2 regions of the Streptomyces sp. 1331.2 genome follow, and region 1 is predicted to be linked to the other one. Evidence: riboswitches for the same ligand, from Rfam matches in the RefSeq annotation. Region 1 holds a riboswitch; the other holds the start of a gene.
The links. A riboswitch is a leader RNA that binds a small molecule or an ion and turns the genes downstream of it on or off. The one in region 1 is predicted to bind glycine.
Positions count from the first base shown of each region.

Region 2: it holds a riboswitch for glycine, as region 1 does, so the genes downstream of both, gcvP (aminomethyl-transferring glycine dehydrogenase) here and gcvT (glycine cleavage system aminomethyltransferase GcvT) in region 1, are expected to answer to the same signal.

Region 1 is NZ_OBMJ01000001.1:2,540,926-2,548,393, reverse strand. Features, by position in the region: gene CRP52_RS10670 (L-serine ammonia-lyase) at 1-975, opposite strand, end outside; gene glyA (serine hydroxymethyltransferase) at 1,112-2,380, opposite strand; gene gcvH (glycine cleavage system protein GcvH) at 2,467-2,841, opposite strand; gene gcvT (glycine cleavage system aminomethyltransferase GcvT) at 2,942-4,063, opposite strand; glycine riboswitch at 4,294-4,398, opposite strand; gene CRP52_RS10650 (enhanced serine sensitivity protein SseB C-terminal domain-containing protein) at 4,788-5,591, shown strand; gene CRP52_RS10645 (enhanced serine sensitivity protein SseB C-terminal domain-containing protein) at 5,710-6,648, shown strand; gene CRP52_RS10640 (ABC transporter permease) at 7,135-7,468, shown strand, end outside.
Region 2 is NZ_OBMJ01000001.1:886,904-894,371, reverse strand. Features, by position in the region: gene CRP52_RS03870 (DNA polymerase IV) at 1-294, shown strand, start outside; gene CRP52_RS03865 (MFS transporter) at 438-1,931, opposite strand; gene CRP52_RS03860 (PRC and DUF2382 domain-containing protein) at 2,146-3,273, opposite strand; glycine riboswitch at 3,425-3,528, shown strand; glycine riboswitch at 3,530-3,662, shown strand; gene gcvP (aminomethyl-transferring glycine dehydrogenase) at 3,767-6,667, shown strand; gene CRP52_RS03850 (DUF5999 family protein) at 6,795-6,986, opposite strand; gene CRP52_RS03845 (hypothetical protein) at 7,392-7,468, opposite strand, start outside.

The DNA.
Region 1 (7,468 bases):
CATGCCGATGGCGCCGGCCGCGAGCAGGAAGCGGACGATGCCCTCGTCGTCGGCGCCCGGGATGAAGTTCAGGTAGTAGTGCAGCACGGCCGGGATGATCCCCGCCGCGCCGTTGGTCGGCGCGGTGACCACCCGGCGGCCGGAGGCGTTCTCCTCGTTGACGGCCATCGCGTAGAGGGTCACCCACTCCATCGCGTTGGCCGGGCCGATGCCCTCGGCGCGCAGCGTCCGCGCGGCCGCGGCTGCCCGGCGGCGGACCTTGAGGCCGCCCGGCAGGATGCCCTCACGGGTCATGCCGGCCCGCACGCACTCCTGCATCACGGACCAGATCTCCAGCAGCCCGGTGCGGATCTCCTCCTCGCTGCGCCAGGCCTTCTCGTTCTCCAGCATCAGGCCGGAGATCGAAAGACCGGTCTCCCGGCTGAGCCGCAGCAGCTCGTCACCGGTGCGGAAGGGGTACTTCAGCACGGTGTCGTCGGGCTTGACCCGGTCCGCGCCGATCGCGTCCTCGTCGACGACGAAGCCGCCGCCGACCGAGTAGTAGGTCTTCTCCAGCAGGGTCGAGCCGTCCGCCGCGTACGCCCAGAGGGTCATGCCGTTGGCGTGGTAGGGCAGCGAGCGGCGGCGGTGCAGGATCAGCTCGGTGTCGGGGTCGAAGGCGATGGTGTGCTCGCCGAGCAGGTGGAGCCGCTTCTCGGCGGTGATCCGCTCGACGTCCTTGTCGGCCTGGTCGACGTCGACGGTGCGGGGCGAGTTGTTCTCCAGGCCCAGCAGGACGGCCTTCGGGGTGCCGTGGCCGTGGCCGGTGGCGCCCAGTGAGCCGTACAGCTCGGCGCGCACACCGGTGACCTGGGCCAGCAGGCCTTCGGACCGCAGTCGGCGGGCGAACATCCGGGCGGCGCGCATCGGGCCCACGGTGTGGGAGCTCGACGGGCCGATGCCGATGGAGAAGAGGTCGAAGACACTGATGGCCACGGAGGACGTCCTTGTCTGGTCTCGTGGAAGGACAGGGCGGTGCACGGAACGGGGCACCGCGCGCACTGTCCAGTGTGCGCGGTGCCCCGGAGTGACAGGCGCCCGGCCGGAGTGAGGCCGGTCACCCGTGGCCGTACTAGAGGTTCGGGTACAGCGGGTACTTCTCGGCCAGCGCGGTGACGCGGGCCTTCAGCGCGGTGGCGACGGTCTCGTCGAAGGCGGGCTTGAGCGCCTCGGCGATGATGTCGGCGACCTCGCGGAAGTCCTCGGCCTGGAAGCCGCGGGTGGCCAGGGCCGGGGTGCCGATGCGCAGGCCGGAGGTGACCATCGGCGGGCGCGGGTCGTTCGGGATGGCGTTGCGGTTGACGGTGATGCCGACCTCGTGCAGCCGGTCCTCGGCCTGCTGGCCGTCGAGCTGGCTGTTGCGCAGGTCGACCAGGACCAGGTGGACGTCGGTGCCGCCGGAGAGCACGGACGCGCCGGCCTCGGCGACGTCTGCCTGCAGCAGGCGCTCGGCGAGGATCCGGGCACCGTCCAGGGTGCGCTGCTGGCGCTCCTTGAACTCCTCGGACGCGGCGACCTTGAAGGCGACCGCCTTGCCGGCGATCACGTGCTCCAGCGGGCCGCCCTGCTGGCCGGGGAAGACCGCGGAGTTGATCTTCTTGGCCCACTCGGCCTTGGACAGGATGACGCCGCCGCGCGGGCCGCCCAGGGTCTTGTGGGTGGTGGTGGTGACCACGTCCGCGTAAGGCACCGGGTTCGGGTGCAGCCCGGCGGCCACCAGGCCGGCGAAGTGCGCCATGTCCACCATGAGCAGCGCGCCGACCTCGTCGGCGATCCGGCGGAACTCGGCGAAGTCCAGCTGGCGCGGGTAGGCGGACCAGCCGGCGATGATCAGCTTCGGCTGGTGCTCCTTGGCCAGGCGCTCGACCTCGGCCATGTCGACCAGGCCGGTCTTCTCGTCCACGTGGTACGCGGCCACGTTGTAGAGCTTGCCGGAGAAGTTGATCTTCATGCCGTGGGTCAGGTGACCGCCGTGGGCCAGGCTCAGGCCCAGGATGGTGTCGCCCGGCTGGATCAGCGCGAACATCGCGGCGGCGTTGGCCTGCGCACCCGAGTGCGGCTGGACGTTGGCGTGCTCGGCGCCGAACAGGGCCTTGATGCGGTCGATCGCGATCTGCTCGACCACGTCGACGTGCTCGCAGCCGCCGTAGTAGCGGCGGCCGGGGTAGCCCTCCGCGTACTTGTTGGTGAGCACCGAGCCCTGGGCCTCCATGACCGCCACCGGGGCGAAGTTCTCGGAGGCGATCATCTCCAGGGTGGTCTGCTGGCGGTGCAGCTCGGCGTCGACCGCGGCGGCGATCTCCGGGTCGAGGGCGTGCAGGGACTGGTTGAGAACCGTCATGGTGTGTTCTTCCCGGTGGAGGAGGAAAGGGGGCCGCGGCTGGGGGGAGGGGCGACCGCCGCGCGACGGCCGCCCCGGCCAGGGTTTCAGCCGCCGATGAGGGCGGTGTACTCGTCCGCGCTGAGCAGCTCGTCGGTGGACTCCACGCGCACCTTGAACAGCCAGCCGCCCTCGAAGGGGGCGCTGTTGACCAGGCCGTTGTCGTCCAGGACGTCCTGGTTGACCTCGGTGACCTCGCCGGTCACCGGGGAGTACAGGTCGCTGACCGACTTGGTGGACTCCAGCTCGCCACAGGTCTCGCCGGCCGTCACGGTCTCGCCGACCTCGGGCAGCTGCACGTAGACGATGTCACCGAGCGCGTCGGCGGCGTGCTTGGTGATGCCGACCGTGGAGACACCGCCCTCGGCGGCCGTCAGCCACTCGTGCTCCTTGGTGTACTGCAGGTGCTGGGGGTTGCTCATGGCGTCATTCTCCAGGATGGGAAGCGGGTACGGCGAAGCGGGCCGCCGCGAGGACGGCTTCGACGTGCGGGTATGGGGGGAATCGGGTGCCGGAGGGCGGTCAGCGGGCGCGCTTGTAGAACGGCAGCGCCACGACCTCGACCGGCTCGTGCTTGCCGCGCACGTCCACTGCGACGGTGGTGCCGGGGGCCGCGTGCGCCGCGTCCACGTACGCCATCGCGATCGGCTTGCCCAGCGTCGGGGAGGGCGCGCCCGAGGTGATCCGGCCGATCGGGGCACCGTCGGTGGAGACCACGGTGTACTCGGCGCGCGGGACGCGCTTGCCCTCGGATACCAGGCCGACCAGCACCCGCGGAGGGTTGGTCTCGGCCGCGGCGGCGGCCTGCTCCAGCGCCTTGCGGCCGACGAAGGCGCCGTCGTTGGTGGTCTTGTCGAAACGGACGACCCGGCCCAGGCCCGCGTCGAACGGGGTGAGGTCGGTGGACAGCTCGTGGCCGTACAGCGGCATGCCCGCCTCCAGGCGCAGCGTGTCGCGGCAGGACAGGCCGCACGGGATCAGGCCGCGGCCCTCGCCCTCGGCGGTCAGCGCCTGCCAGATCGCCTCGGCGTCGACCGGGTGGCAGAAGATCTCGAAGCCGTCCTCGCCGGTGTAGCCGGTACGGGCGAGCAGCACCTCGCGGCCGGCCACCTGGGCCGGGAGGATCGCGTAGTACTTCAGGCCGGGCAGGTCGGCGTCGGTGGTCCCGGCCAGGATCGCGGTGGACTCCGGGCCCTGGACGGCGATCAGCGCGTAGGTGTCGCGGTCGTCGGTGACGACGGCGTCGAAGCCCTTGGCGCGGGCGATCAGCTCGTCGAGGACCAGCTGGGCGTTGGAGGCGTTGGCGACCACCAGGAAGGCGTCCTCGCGCAGGCGGTAGACGATCAGGTCGTCCAGGATGCCGCCGTCCTCGGCGCAGATCATGGTGTAGCGGGCGCGCAGCACGCCCAGCGCGGAGACGAAGCCCACCAGCGCGTGGTCCAGCATCTCGCCGGCCTGCGGGCCGGTGACGGTGATCTCGCCCATGTGGGAGAGGTCGAACAGACCGGCCTTGGTACGGACGGCGAGGTGCTCCTCGCGCTCGCTCCCGTAGCGCAGCGGCATGTCCCAGCCGGCGAAGTCGGTCATGGTCGCGCCGAGGGCGCGGTGCAGCGCGTCGAGCGCGGTCAGGCGGAGGGACGACATGGCCAGGAACTCCTCGGTCGGGGCACTCAGGGGTGCACGCGCCGGACCGGACCCGCTCGGGGGCCGACCCTGCGCGCGGGCATGCGGCGGCGTGGGTCTCCCCATCTGTCGTCGAACCTGAGAGCTTCACCGCCCAGCGGCCCGCAGCTGCTTCCAGCATCGGGGACGGCAGGGCGGCTTGCACCGTGGGTGGGCGCGCGACACGGTCGTGCGCCGCTTTCCAGATGTGCCTAACCCGTGCGGTAAGGGGGCCTGAGAGATTCCGGGGAGGACTTGCTCCTTCGGCGCCGGCTGTGCCGCCTGGGCGGCACTCCGAGCTCTCCCGCGCGGGTTCGAGCGGCCGATATGGAGTTGTGGGGCCCGCGGCGCATGCCGTCGGACGCGGACATCATGGCACGTCCGTGGCGAGGAGGGGAGAGGGGCCCCGGTCACACCCGGTCACACGGCGCGGTACCGAACAGCAGCCCCAAGGGGGAGCCCCCGAAACCCCTAGGGCCCGTCTTCAAACCCCCGCCTGCGGGCCGGCCCCGGGGCACGCACCTCGCCGCGTTGTCGTCGGTCGCCAATGCGCTGCATTGGGCTCCCTCCTCCGCCTTGCGATGCACGCACCCCAACGCCGCCCCGCCCGCCCTCCGGGCGAACGACGGGGGTTTGAAGACGGGCCCTAGACTGCTGCGCGTCGGCGCAGAGGGCGGCCGACCGGCAGAGGGCGGAATCGCGGCGCATGGGGTACCCGGTGGAGCAGCAGCAGGGGTGGGGCGGTCCGGAGGCGGCGCCGGCGGGCGGCACGTGGCCGGCCAACGAGCTGGAGCAGGTGCTGACCGCGGCCCTGGGCGACCCGGGCGCGACACCGCGCGTGATCGAGGTGCTGGCCCGCAGCCAGGTGTGGGTGCCGCTGCCGGCCGGGGCCGACCCGCAGGGGCAGTCGCTGGACCTGCCGACCATCGAGCTGGCCGGCGACCCGTACGTACCGGTGTTCTCCTCGCAGGAGGTGTTCCTGCAGCAGGCGCCGGGGATGGCCTTCGCGATCGCGCCGGCCTGGGAGTTCGCCCGCGGGCTGCCGCTGGGCGTGGGCATCGCGGTGAACCCGGAGGCGGCGGTGGGCATCCCGGTGCCGCCGCAGGGCGTGGCCGAGCTGCGCCGCGGGCCGCGCGGGGACCGCTGGGAGGGCGCGGAGGACCCGGCGGCGCCCAGCGGCGGCCGGGTGGCGCTGCGCGAGCCGGTGCCGGGCGAGGACCCGGAGCACTTCCTGGCCGCCTGCCGGGCCGAACTGTCGTCCCTGCCCGGAGTGTTGACCGCCCGTCGGGCGCTGGCCAGCATCGAGGGCGAGCCGACGGTGATGTTCGTGGGCGTCCAACTGGACCCGGCGGCCCCGGCCGACCCGGGCGCGGTGAACGAAGCCCTCGGCCGGGCGCTGGGAACCGCGCCGCTGCCGGGCGGCGTCCACCTCGTACTGCTCGACCTCGCAGAGGACCCGGTGGTCGAGTGGCTGCTCACCCAGGTCATGCCGTTCTACTCGCGGGTGTGAGCGGGGTACGTATCACAGGCACGTCGCCGTGGCGGCGGCCGGTGCCGCGCCATAGGGTGCGTGCAGACGGCCGACGGGCCGGGCGGGTTCGAGGAAAGAGGCGCGGCGAGGTGGGCGCATGAGTGCGGGAACGGGAGCGGGCGGGGCGCCGGGGCCCTGGGGCCAGGCACCGGCCGGGCGCCCGGCAGCGGATCCGGGCGTGTTGGAGCAGGCCCTGCGCGAGGTCGCGCCGGAGCGCTGGGACGCGTACGAGCGGCTGCTGCACGCGCTGGCGGACGGCCGGGTCTGGATGCTGCTCTGGCACGGCACCCCGGGCAGCCCGGACGCGCAGTACGGGAACATGGAGATCAGCGGCCACGGCTACGCGCCGGCCGTCACCTCGCCCGAGCAGCTGACCGCCTCCGGCTGGGCCCGGGCCCACGAGGTCATCTCCGGCCGGGAGGTCGCCGCGTCGCTGTACCGCACCCGCTGGGGCCTGTGGCTCAACCCGCACGCGCCCGGCGGCGGCGTCGGCGTGCCCTGGGCGGACCTGCGGCGGATCGCCGCGGGCCTGGACCGGCTGCCGGCCGGCCCGCTGAAGCTGAGCGAACCGCAGCTCGACGCCCAGCAGTTCTTCACGCTGCTGGAGCGACAGGCCGGTGAGGTGCGCGCGGTGCGGGCGCTGCGCCGGGCCTGGGTGCAGCCGGCGGTGGGGGAGCCGTACCTGGCGATCGGCCTGGACCTGTACGAGAGCTCGCCGCCGGCGGTGGAGGCGGTGCGGGCGCTGATGCAGCGGGCGATCGCGGTGGCCCCGGAGGGCCTGGCGGTGTCCACGGTGGCGATGTCGGACGAGTACGACCCGGTGGCGCTGTGGATGCGCGCCAACTCGCGCCCGTTCTTCGACCGGGAGGCGGGCCGCCCGGCGACCGGCCCGTACCCGCCGGTGCCGCCGCCCCCGTACCCGGGCCAGTCGATGCCGGGGCAGCCCGCGCCCGGGTACCCGTACGGGACGCAGCCGCCGGCGCAGGGCTGGCAGCAGCAGCCGCAGGCGCCGTGGCCCGGTTACCCGGGGCGCTGACCCCGTTTCCCGGGGCGCCGGCCCCGCCAATGCCACTTCTTGCCGAAATCTTTGCCGAGAAGCCGACTTGAGCTCCCGTCAAGTCGGCTTCGGTGCTTTTCCGGACGAATATCCGGTTCGCGTACCCCAGCATCTTGACATGGCTGTTACAGCTGCGTGAAGAGGGATATGCCGGAGGGTCGCGAGATGCATGCCTGCAGATCACAGTTGGGCATCTGTCGGTTGTCAGGGCTGGCGCAAGCCAGTTCGCATGGCAGAGAGTTCTGCGCAACGCACCGCACGTTCTGACGCCCCACAAAGGTGAACGCGCACGCCGACAGCCTGTCCACGCGACGCCCATCCCGCGTGGTGGCAGTGCCTGTGCACGCCGCACTGCCGTGAACACCCGCTCCTCCTAAGAACCTTTCGCACGTCCGCAGCCGCACCGCCGAAGCCGGCGACCGGCACCCGTGGGCCGGCCACCGTCGGCGAGGGGACCAACTGACCATGACCGCATCCGCCACCACCGCCGGGAACGAACCGCAGGCACCCGCCACCGCGAGCCCGGCCAAGAAGATCGAGGGACGCTCCCTCGGCCAGATCGCCTGGACCCGCTTCAAGCGCGACAAGGCCGCCGTCGCCGGCGGCGTCGTGGTGATCCTGCTGATCCTGCTGGCCGTGCTGGCCAAGCCGATCGAGTCGATGTTCGGGCTCGACCCGGACGCCCTCCACCAGGACCTGCTGGACGCCGACCTCGGCGGGCTGCCGCTCGGCGACTGGGGCGGCATGAGCGGGGACCACCTGCTCGGCGTCGACCCACTGCAGGGCCGCGACCTGCTCA
Region 2 (7,468 bases), 1.7 Mb from region 1:
ACGGCCGAGGCCGAGGAAGCCGACGAGGAGCGGGAGACCGTCCTGGTGCGGCGCTGGCTGCCCGGGCAGGACGTGCGGCACGCGGAGTTCGGGCCGGGCTGGGTGCAGGGCAGCGGCGTCGGCCGGGTCACCGTACGGTTCGAGACGCCGTGGAGCGAGCCGGGGCGGGTACGGACCTTCGCGGTGGACGATCCGGCGCTGGAGGCGTCCCGGCCGCTGCCGCTGCGCCGGGGTGAGGGCGGGGAGGACGGCGGTGCGGGCGAGGGTGAGGGCGGCGGCGCGGGCGGGGAATGAGATACGAGAACGGCCCCACCCGGTGGGGGAGTACCGGGTGGGGCCGTATCACCGTGCCGGACCCCGTGGTTTCGTGATGCCCTCGCGAACCACGGAGGCCCGGGCCCCGCGCCCTGTCCCTGAGCGCGGGGCCGGACGCCTCGTCAGGCGTCGGTCTTGACCAGCTTGTCGCCGGCGTCCTGCTGGGCCGGGCTGCCGGCGACGGCGGTGCCGGCGGGCTTGACGGTGCGGATCAGGAACGGGACCACACCGGCGATGATGCAGACCACGGCCGCGGTCCAGAACGCGTGCTTGAAGGCGTCCAGGGTGGGCAGCGAGAGCGGGATCTGCGGCGGCAGCTTCATGGTGTCGCCGGTCAGGATCGCGGCCATGACGGCGGTGCCGATCGCGCCACCGACGGTCCGCAGCACCGAGTTCATGCCGTTGGCGATGCCGCTCTGCTCGACCGGCACGGCGCCGTTGATGTAGGCCGGCATCGCGGCGAACGCGAGGCCGACGCCGAGACCGAAGATCGCCGAGGCGGTGTAGATGTCGCCCTCGTGGCTGTGTCGCAGGGCCAGGTAGGCCATTGCGACGGCGCCGAGGACACCACCGAGGACCAGCGGCAGGCGCGGGCCGCGGCGGGCGATCAGCAGGGCGCCGACCGGGGCGGCGACCATCGAGCCGATCGCGGACGGCAGCAGCATGACACCGGCGTGCAGGACGGTGGCGGTGAAGCCGTAGTGGGTCAGCTTCTCCGGGGCCTGGGCGAAGTTGCTGATGACCATGAAGGAGCCGTACATGCCGAAGCCGATGAGCAGGCCCGCCATGTTGGTGAAGGCCACCGCCGGGCGGGACATCATCTTCATGTCCACGAGGGGGTGCGCGACCTTGGTCTCGATGACGCCCCAGATCAGGGCCACGACGGCGGCGACGGCGAACAGGCCGAGGGTCTTGGTGGAGGTCCAGCCCCAGTGGTTGCCCTGGCTGACCGCGACCAGCAGTGCGGAGAGCCAGCCGGCCAGGGTGAGGGCGCCGAGCGGGTCGGCGCCGCCCTCCTTGTCGGTGACCGGGTCGGACGGGACGCGGAAGGCGACCAGGGCGACCGCGATCAGGCCGAAGACCAGGCCCATCCAGAAGATCGACTTGTAGCTCCAGTGCTCCAGGAGCAGACCGGTGGCGACCAGGCCGAGGCCGGAGCCGACGCCCATCGAGGCGCTGATGGCGGCGACGCCGCCGGTCACCTTCTGCTTGGGCAGCTCGTCGCGGACGATGCTGATCGCCAGCGGCATGACGCCACCGCCGGCGCCCTGCAGGACGCGGGCGACGACCAGCCAGGTGAAGGAGTGGGTGCTGACTGCCAGCGCCGAACCGGCGACCAGGCCCGCCAGCGAGATCAGCAGCATCGGCTTACGGCCCCGGAGGTCGCCGAAGCGGCCGAGGAGGGGAGTCAGCACGGCGGCGGACAGCAGGTTGGCGGTCATCAGCCAGGTGACGCTGGACGCGGAGACGCTCAGTTCCTTGGCCAGCGAGGGCAGGATCGGGACGACCGCGGTCTGCACCACGCTGAACGACAGCATCGCCAGGATGAGGGCCGGCAGGACCCGGGCGCTGCTCTGCTTCTCGGCCGCGGTGGTGGGCTGGGGTGCCTCACTCACGGTTGCTTCCTCCCGTACATAGTGAATGAACTGAAGTAACCATGCAGGGAGATACTTCAGAGTGTCAAATATCGAGTGGTTAAGCTTTGGCAAAGGGGGGCCGTGGGGCGGGGCGAGTGGGCGCCTGTGGGGGGTGGGGGACTTTGGTGCATGGGTGGGGCCGGGGAAAAGGGGAGGACCCCGGCCTTGGGGGCCGGGGTCCTGGTGGGGCGGGTCAGACGAGGGGGCGTAGGGCGGCGGGGCGGGAGGTGTTCGGGGGCGGGGTGGGGGTGTCGGTCGGCGTGGTGTCGTCGTGGACCTCGACGTGTTCGCGGCGGAGCTCCTCCCGGATCACCTCCTCGGCGGTGTAGCGCTCGACGACGAGGCGGACCCGCTCGATGGGGGCGAGGTACTTGCGGATCGCCGGGCGTTCCTCACGGAGGGTGACCTCCTCGACGGCCTCGGCGATCTCCTTCTCGGTGAGGGTGGAGCGCTCGGCGTCGCTGAGCGGCATCCGTTCGACCCGCACTCGCTCGCGGACCACCGGGACGCGGCGCTCCACCTGCTCGGTCGTCACGTACTTGCGCAGCTTCGCGGTGCCCACGGTGTGCCACTCGGTGGTCACGTCCAGCCGTTCCTCGCGGCAGGTGATCTCGACCGGGCCGCTGGGAGCGGACGAGGCGGCGCTCCCGGCGGGTGTCGGGGTGGTCGCCGCCGGGGCGGGCTGCGGCTTCGGCTCCATGACCGGGGTCGGCGCGGGAGTGCTGACGGTGCGCACGTTGACCTCCGGGGCGGGTTTGGTGCGGTTGATGACGGGTGCGGCGGCCGTGGTGGTCGGGCCCGGGCCGGGCTCGGGGGAGTGGAAGGCGAGCGGCTTGGCGGTCGTCACGGCGGCCGGGGCCGCGGCCGGGGTGGTGCCGAAGTCGAGGTCGGGCTGCGCGGCCCGTCCGCCGTCCTCGCCGGCCGGGCGGCCGTCCATCGGGGTGTCGAGGCCGTAGTAGCGGTAGAGCTGGAGCTCCTGGGCGGGGGACAGGTGCTGGCCGACGCCGAAGTCCGGCGACTCCTTCACCAGTGACTTGTCGTACGGCACCCGGAGCTCGTCGCCGGAGAACTCGCTCGTGGTGAGCGGGACGAAGGCGTCCCTGCCGAAGATGCCGGTCCGGACGGCGGCCCATTCGGGCCGGCCGGTGGCATCGTCCAGGTACACCTCGTCGACCGTGCCGATCTTGTCTCCGTTGCGGTCGACCGCCTTGTGGCCGATGAGGTCCCGGGGGTCGATGTCGGTCTGCACTTCTTCCTCCAGTGCGCTGAGCCTGCGGAACTCCCGCAGGAAGGCGGCCGGGGCACCCGTCCCGTCCGCCACTTCACACCAAATGCCATGAACCGGACGGGCGCGACCGGGGTGCGCCGGACGGGCCGCGGGCTGGGCCGTCCGGGGGACGCGCGTAGACCCGGGGTGACCGGAAGCACCCGTGATCGGAGAGCCTCCCGCTGGTACCCTGGGCGGCGACCGCAGAGCCCGCTCGGGAGAGTCTCCGATCGCGAAAAGCGCTGGTCGGAGCGCCGAAGGAGCAACTCCTCCCCGGAATCTCTCAGGCATCCGTACCGTGTGGGGTAGGTCACTCTGGAAAGCAGGGCAGGAGCGTCGGCGCAGGAGCCGACGACCACCACCCTCACCGACGGTGCAAGCCGACGGAGCGCCCACAGCGCGCCGTGCGGGCGAAGCTCTCAGGTCCCGATGACAGAGGGGGAGGCCTGACGGGTTCGTCCGCCAGGGCCGACCTGCTGTCCGCAGCGGGAAAGGCCGGCCGGCGTTCGGACCCCCGCCGGTCCGTGACCAGGAGGCCTCGACCACCATGAACGCCCAGCCGAACGCGGGACGCCCCACCGGCGCCTCGACCCTCACCGAGCTTGAGCTGGCCAGTCCCTTCGAGAACCGCCACATCGGCCCCGACGCCGCCGCGCAGGAGAAGATGCTGGCGTCCGTCGGCTACGCGTCGCTGGACGAGCTCGCCGCCACCGCCGTGCCCGAGGCGATCCGCTCCATCACCGGCCTGGACCTGCCCGCCGGCCGGACCGAGGCGCAGGTCCTCGCCGAGCTGCGCGAGCTGGCCGGCCGCAACCAGGTGCTCCAGCCGATGATCGGCCTGGGCTACTACGGCACCTTCACCCCGCCGGTGATCCTGCGCAACGTCATGGAGAACCCGGCCTGGTACACCGCCTACACCCCGTACCAGCCGGAGATCTCGCAGGGCCGCCTGGAGGCGCTGCTCAACTTCCAGACCCTGGTCTCCGACCTGACCGGCCTGCCGACCTCCGGCTCCTCGCTGCTCGACGAGGGCACCGCGGCGGCCGAGGCGATGGCGCTGGCCCGCCGCGTCACCAAGGTCAAGGGCGGCGTCTTCCTGGTCGACGCCGAGACCCTGCCGCAGACCATCGCGGTGATCAACACCCGCGCCGTGCCGACCGGCGTCGAGGTCGTCGTCGCCGACCTGTCCGAGGGCATCCCGGCCGAGATCGCCGAGCGCGGTGTCTTCGGCGTGCTGCTGCAGTACCCCGGCGCCACCGGTGTGGTCCGCGACCTCGCCCCGGTGATAGAGCAGGCGCACGGCCTGGGCGCGATCGTCGCGGTCGCCGCCGACCTGCTGGCGCTGACCCTGCTCAAGAGCCCGGGCTCGCTGGGCGCCGACATCGCCTGCGGCACCTCGCAGCGCTTCGGCGTGCCGATGGGCTTCGGCGGTCCGCACGCCGGCTACCTCTCGGTGCGCGCCGAGTACGCCCGCTCGCTGCCCGGCCGCCTGGTCGGCGTCTCCGTCGACTCCGACGGCAACCGCGCCTACCGCCTGGCGCTGCAGACCCGCGAGCAGCACATCCGCCGCGAGAAGGCCACCAGCAACATCTGCACCGCCCAGGTGCTGCTCGCCGTCATGGCCTCGATGTACGCCGTGTACCACGGCCCGGACGGCCTGGCCGACATCGCCCGCCGCACCCACCGCTACGCCGCCGCCCTCGCCGAGGGTCTGCGGGCCGGCGGTGTCGAGCTGCTGCACGGCGAGTTCTTCGACACCGTCACCGCCGTCGTCCCGGGCCGCGCCGCCGAGATCGCCGCCGCCGCCCGCGCCAACGGCATCAACCTGTACCAGGACGGCGAGGACCGGATCTCGGTCTCCACCGACGAGACCACCACCCGCGAGCACCTGGCCGGTGTCTGGGCCGCGTTCGGCGTCCCGGCCGTCGAGGTCGCCGAGGCCGCCGAGACGCTGCCGGCCGCGCTGCTGCGCGAGGACGAGTACCTGACCCACCCGGTCTTCCACAGCCACCGCTCGGAGACCGCCATGCTGCGCTACCTGCGCCGCCTGTCGGACCGGGACTACGCGCTGGACCGCGGCATGATCCCGCTGGGCTCCTGCACCATGAAGCTCAACGCGACCACCGAGATGGAGGCCGTGACCTGGCCGGAGTTCGGCCAGCTCCACCCCTTCGCGCCGATCGAGCAGGCCCAGGGCTACCTCACCCTGATCCGCCAGCTGGAGCAGCAGCTGGTCGAGGTGACCGGCTACGACGCCGTGTCGATCCAGCCGAACGCAGGCTCGCAGGGCGAGCTGGCCGGCCTGCTGGCCGTCCGCGCCTACCACCACGCCAACGGCGACACCCAGCGCGACGTCTGCCTGATCCCGTCCTCCGCGCACGGCACCAACGCGGCCTCCGCGGTGATGGCCGGCATGCGCGTGGTCGTGGTGAAGACCCTGGTCGACGGTGACGTGGACGTCGAGGACCTGAAGGCCAAGATCGAGCAGCACCGCGACACCCTGTCGGTGCTGATGGTCACCTACCCGTCGACCCACGGCGTGTACGAGACCGAGATCACCACCATCTGCGCCATGGTGCACGAGGCCGGCGGCCAGGTGTACGTGGACGGAGCCAACCTGAACGCCCTGGTCGGCCTCGCCAAGCCGGGCAAGTTCGGCGCGGACGTCTCGCACCTGAACCTGCACAAGACCTTCTGCATCCCGCACGGCGGCGGCGGCCCGGGCGTCGGCCCGGTCGCGGTGCGCGCGCACCTGGCGCCGTACCTGCCGAACCACCCGCTGCAGTCGGAGGCCGGCCCGGCCACCGGTGTCGGCCCGATCTCGGCCGCGCCGTGGGGCTCGGCGGCGATCCTGCCGATCTCCTGGGCGTACGTCCGGCTGATGGGCGGCGAGGGCCTCAAGCGCGCGACCCAGGTCGCGGTGCTGAACGCCAACTACATCGCCAAGCGCCTGGCGCCGCACTTCCCGGTGCTCTACACCGGTCCGGGCGGGCTGGTCGCGCACGAGTCGATCATCGACCTGCGCCCGCTGACCAAGGAGACGGGCGTGACGGTGGACGACATCGCCAAGCGCCTGATCGACTACGGCTTCCACGCGCCGACGATGTCCTTCCCGGTGGCCGGCACGCTGATGATCGAGCCGACCGAGTCCGAGGACCTGCACGAGATCGACCGGTTCTGCGACGCGATGATCGCGATCCGCGCCGAGATCGACAAGGTCGGCTCGGGCGAGTGGGCCGCCGACGACAACCCGCTGCGCAACGCCCCGCACACCGCCGCCGAGCTGGCCGGCGACTGGGCGCACGGCTACTCGCGGCAGGAGGCGGTCTTCCCGGCGGGCGTGAACCCGGCGGACAAGTACTGGCCGCCGGTGAGCCGGATCGACGGCGCGTACGGCGACCGCAACCTGGTCTGCTCCTGCCCGCCGTTGGACGAGTACGGCGTCTGACGGACACGCCCTCGGCCCGGTTCGAGGGCAGGACGAAAGGCTGGGCCCCGGCGGAACGTTCCGCCGGGGCCCAGCCCTTTCGTTTCCTCCGCGGCGGCTGCCCCCGCCGTACGGTCGGACCGGGTGGTCAGGCCGCGTGGGCGACGGGGCGGCGCGGGGCGATCACCCGGCCGTCGGGCAGCAGCTCTCCGGTGTCCTCGAACAGGACCACGCCGTTGCAGAGCAGGCTCCAGCCCTGCTCCGGATGGCGGGCCACCGAGACGGCCGCCTCGCGGTCCTCGGACTCGGCCGACGGGCACTCAGGACGGTGCTGGCACATACGCGTACCCTCGCTTCGCTCTGCGATCCTCCCCGTGGTGCGGCCGCCGGAGGCCGGGCCGTCCGGAGCCGCCGCGGTAGTCGGATCCTGTCCGCACGCCGACCAGGTGTTGACCGGCGCTCAAGTGGGTAGGACAGGTGGTCCTTCCACGCTGGTTCCCAGTGTCGGCATCTGCGGACGCGCCCGCAGGGATTTCGTGACATGCGCCACAACTCCCGGGTAGAGATCACCCGTTCAGGTGGGGAGGCGGGGGAATCGCGGCACAGGTGGGTCAGCCGGAGCATGGCCCGGCCGGGCCATGCCGGATGGCCCGTTCGGGTGGTGCCGTTCGGGTGATGCCGTTCGAGTGGGCGCGGCGAAGGGCCGCCGGGCGGGTGGCCCGGCGGCCCGTACGGCCAGGACGGCTCAGGCGGAGCCGAGCAGCACCGGCCCGGTGAGCGGGGCCCGGGCGAGCAGCGGCAGAAGTTCGGCGGCCGGGTGGG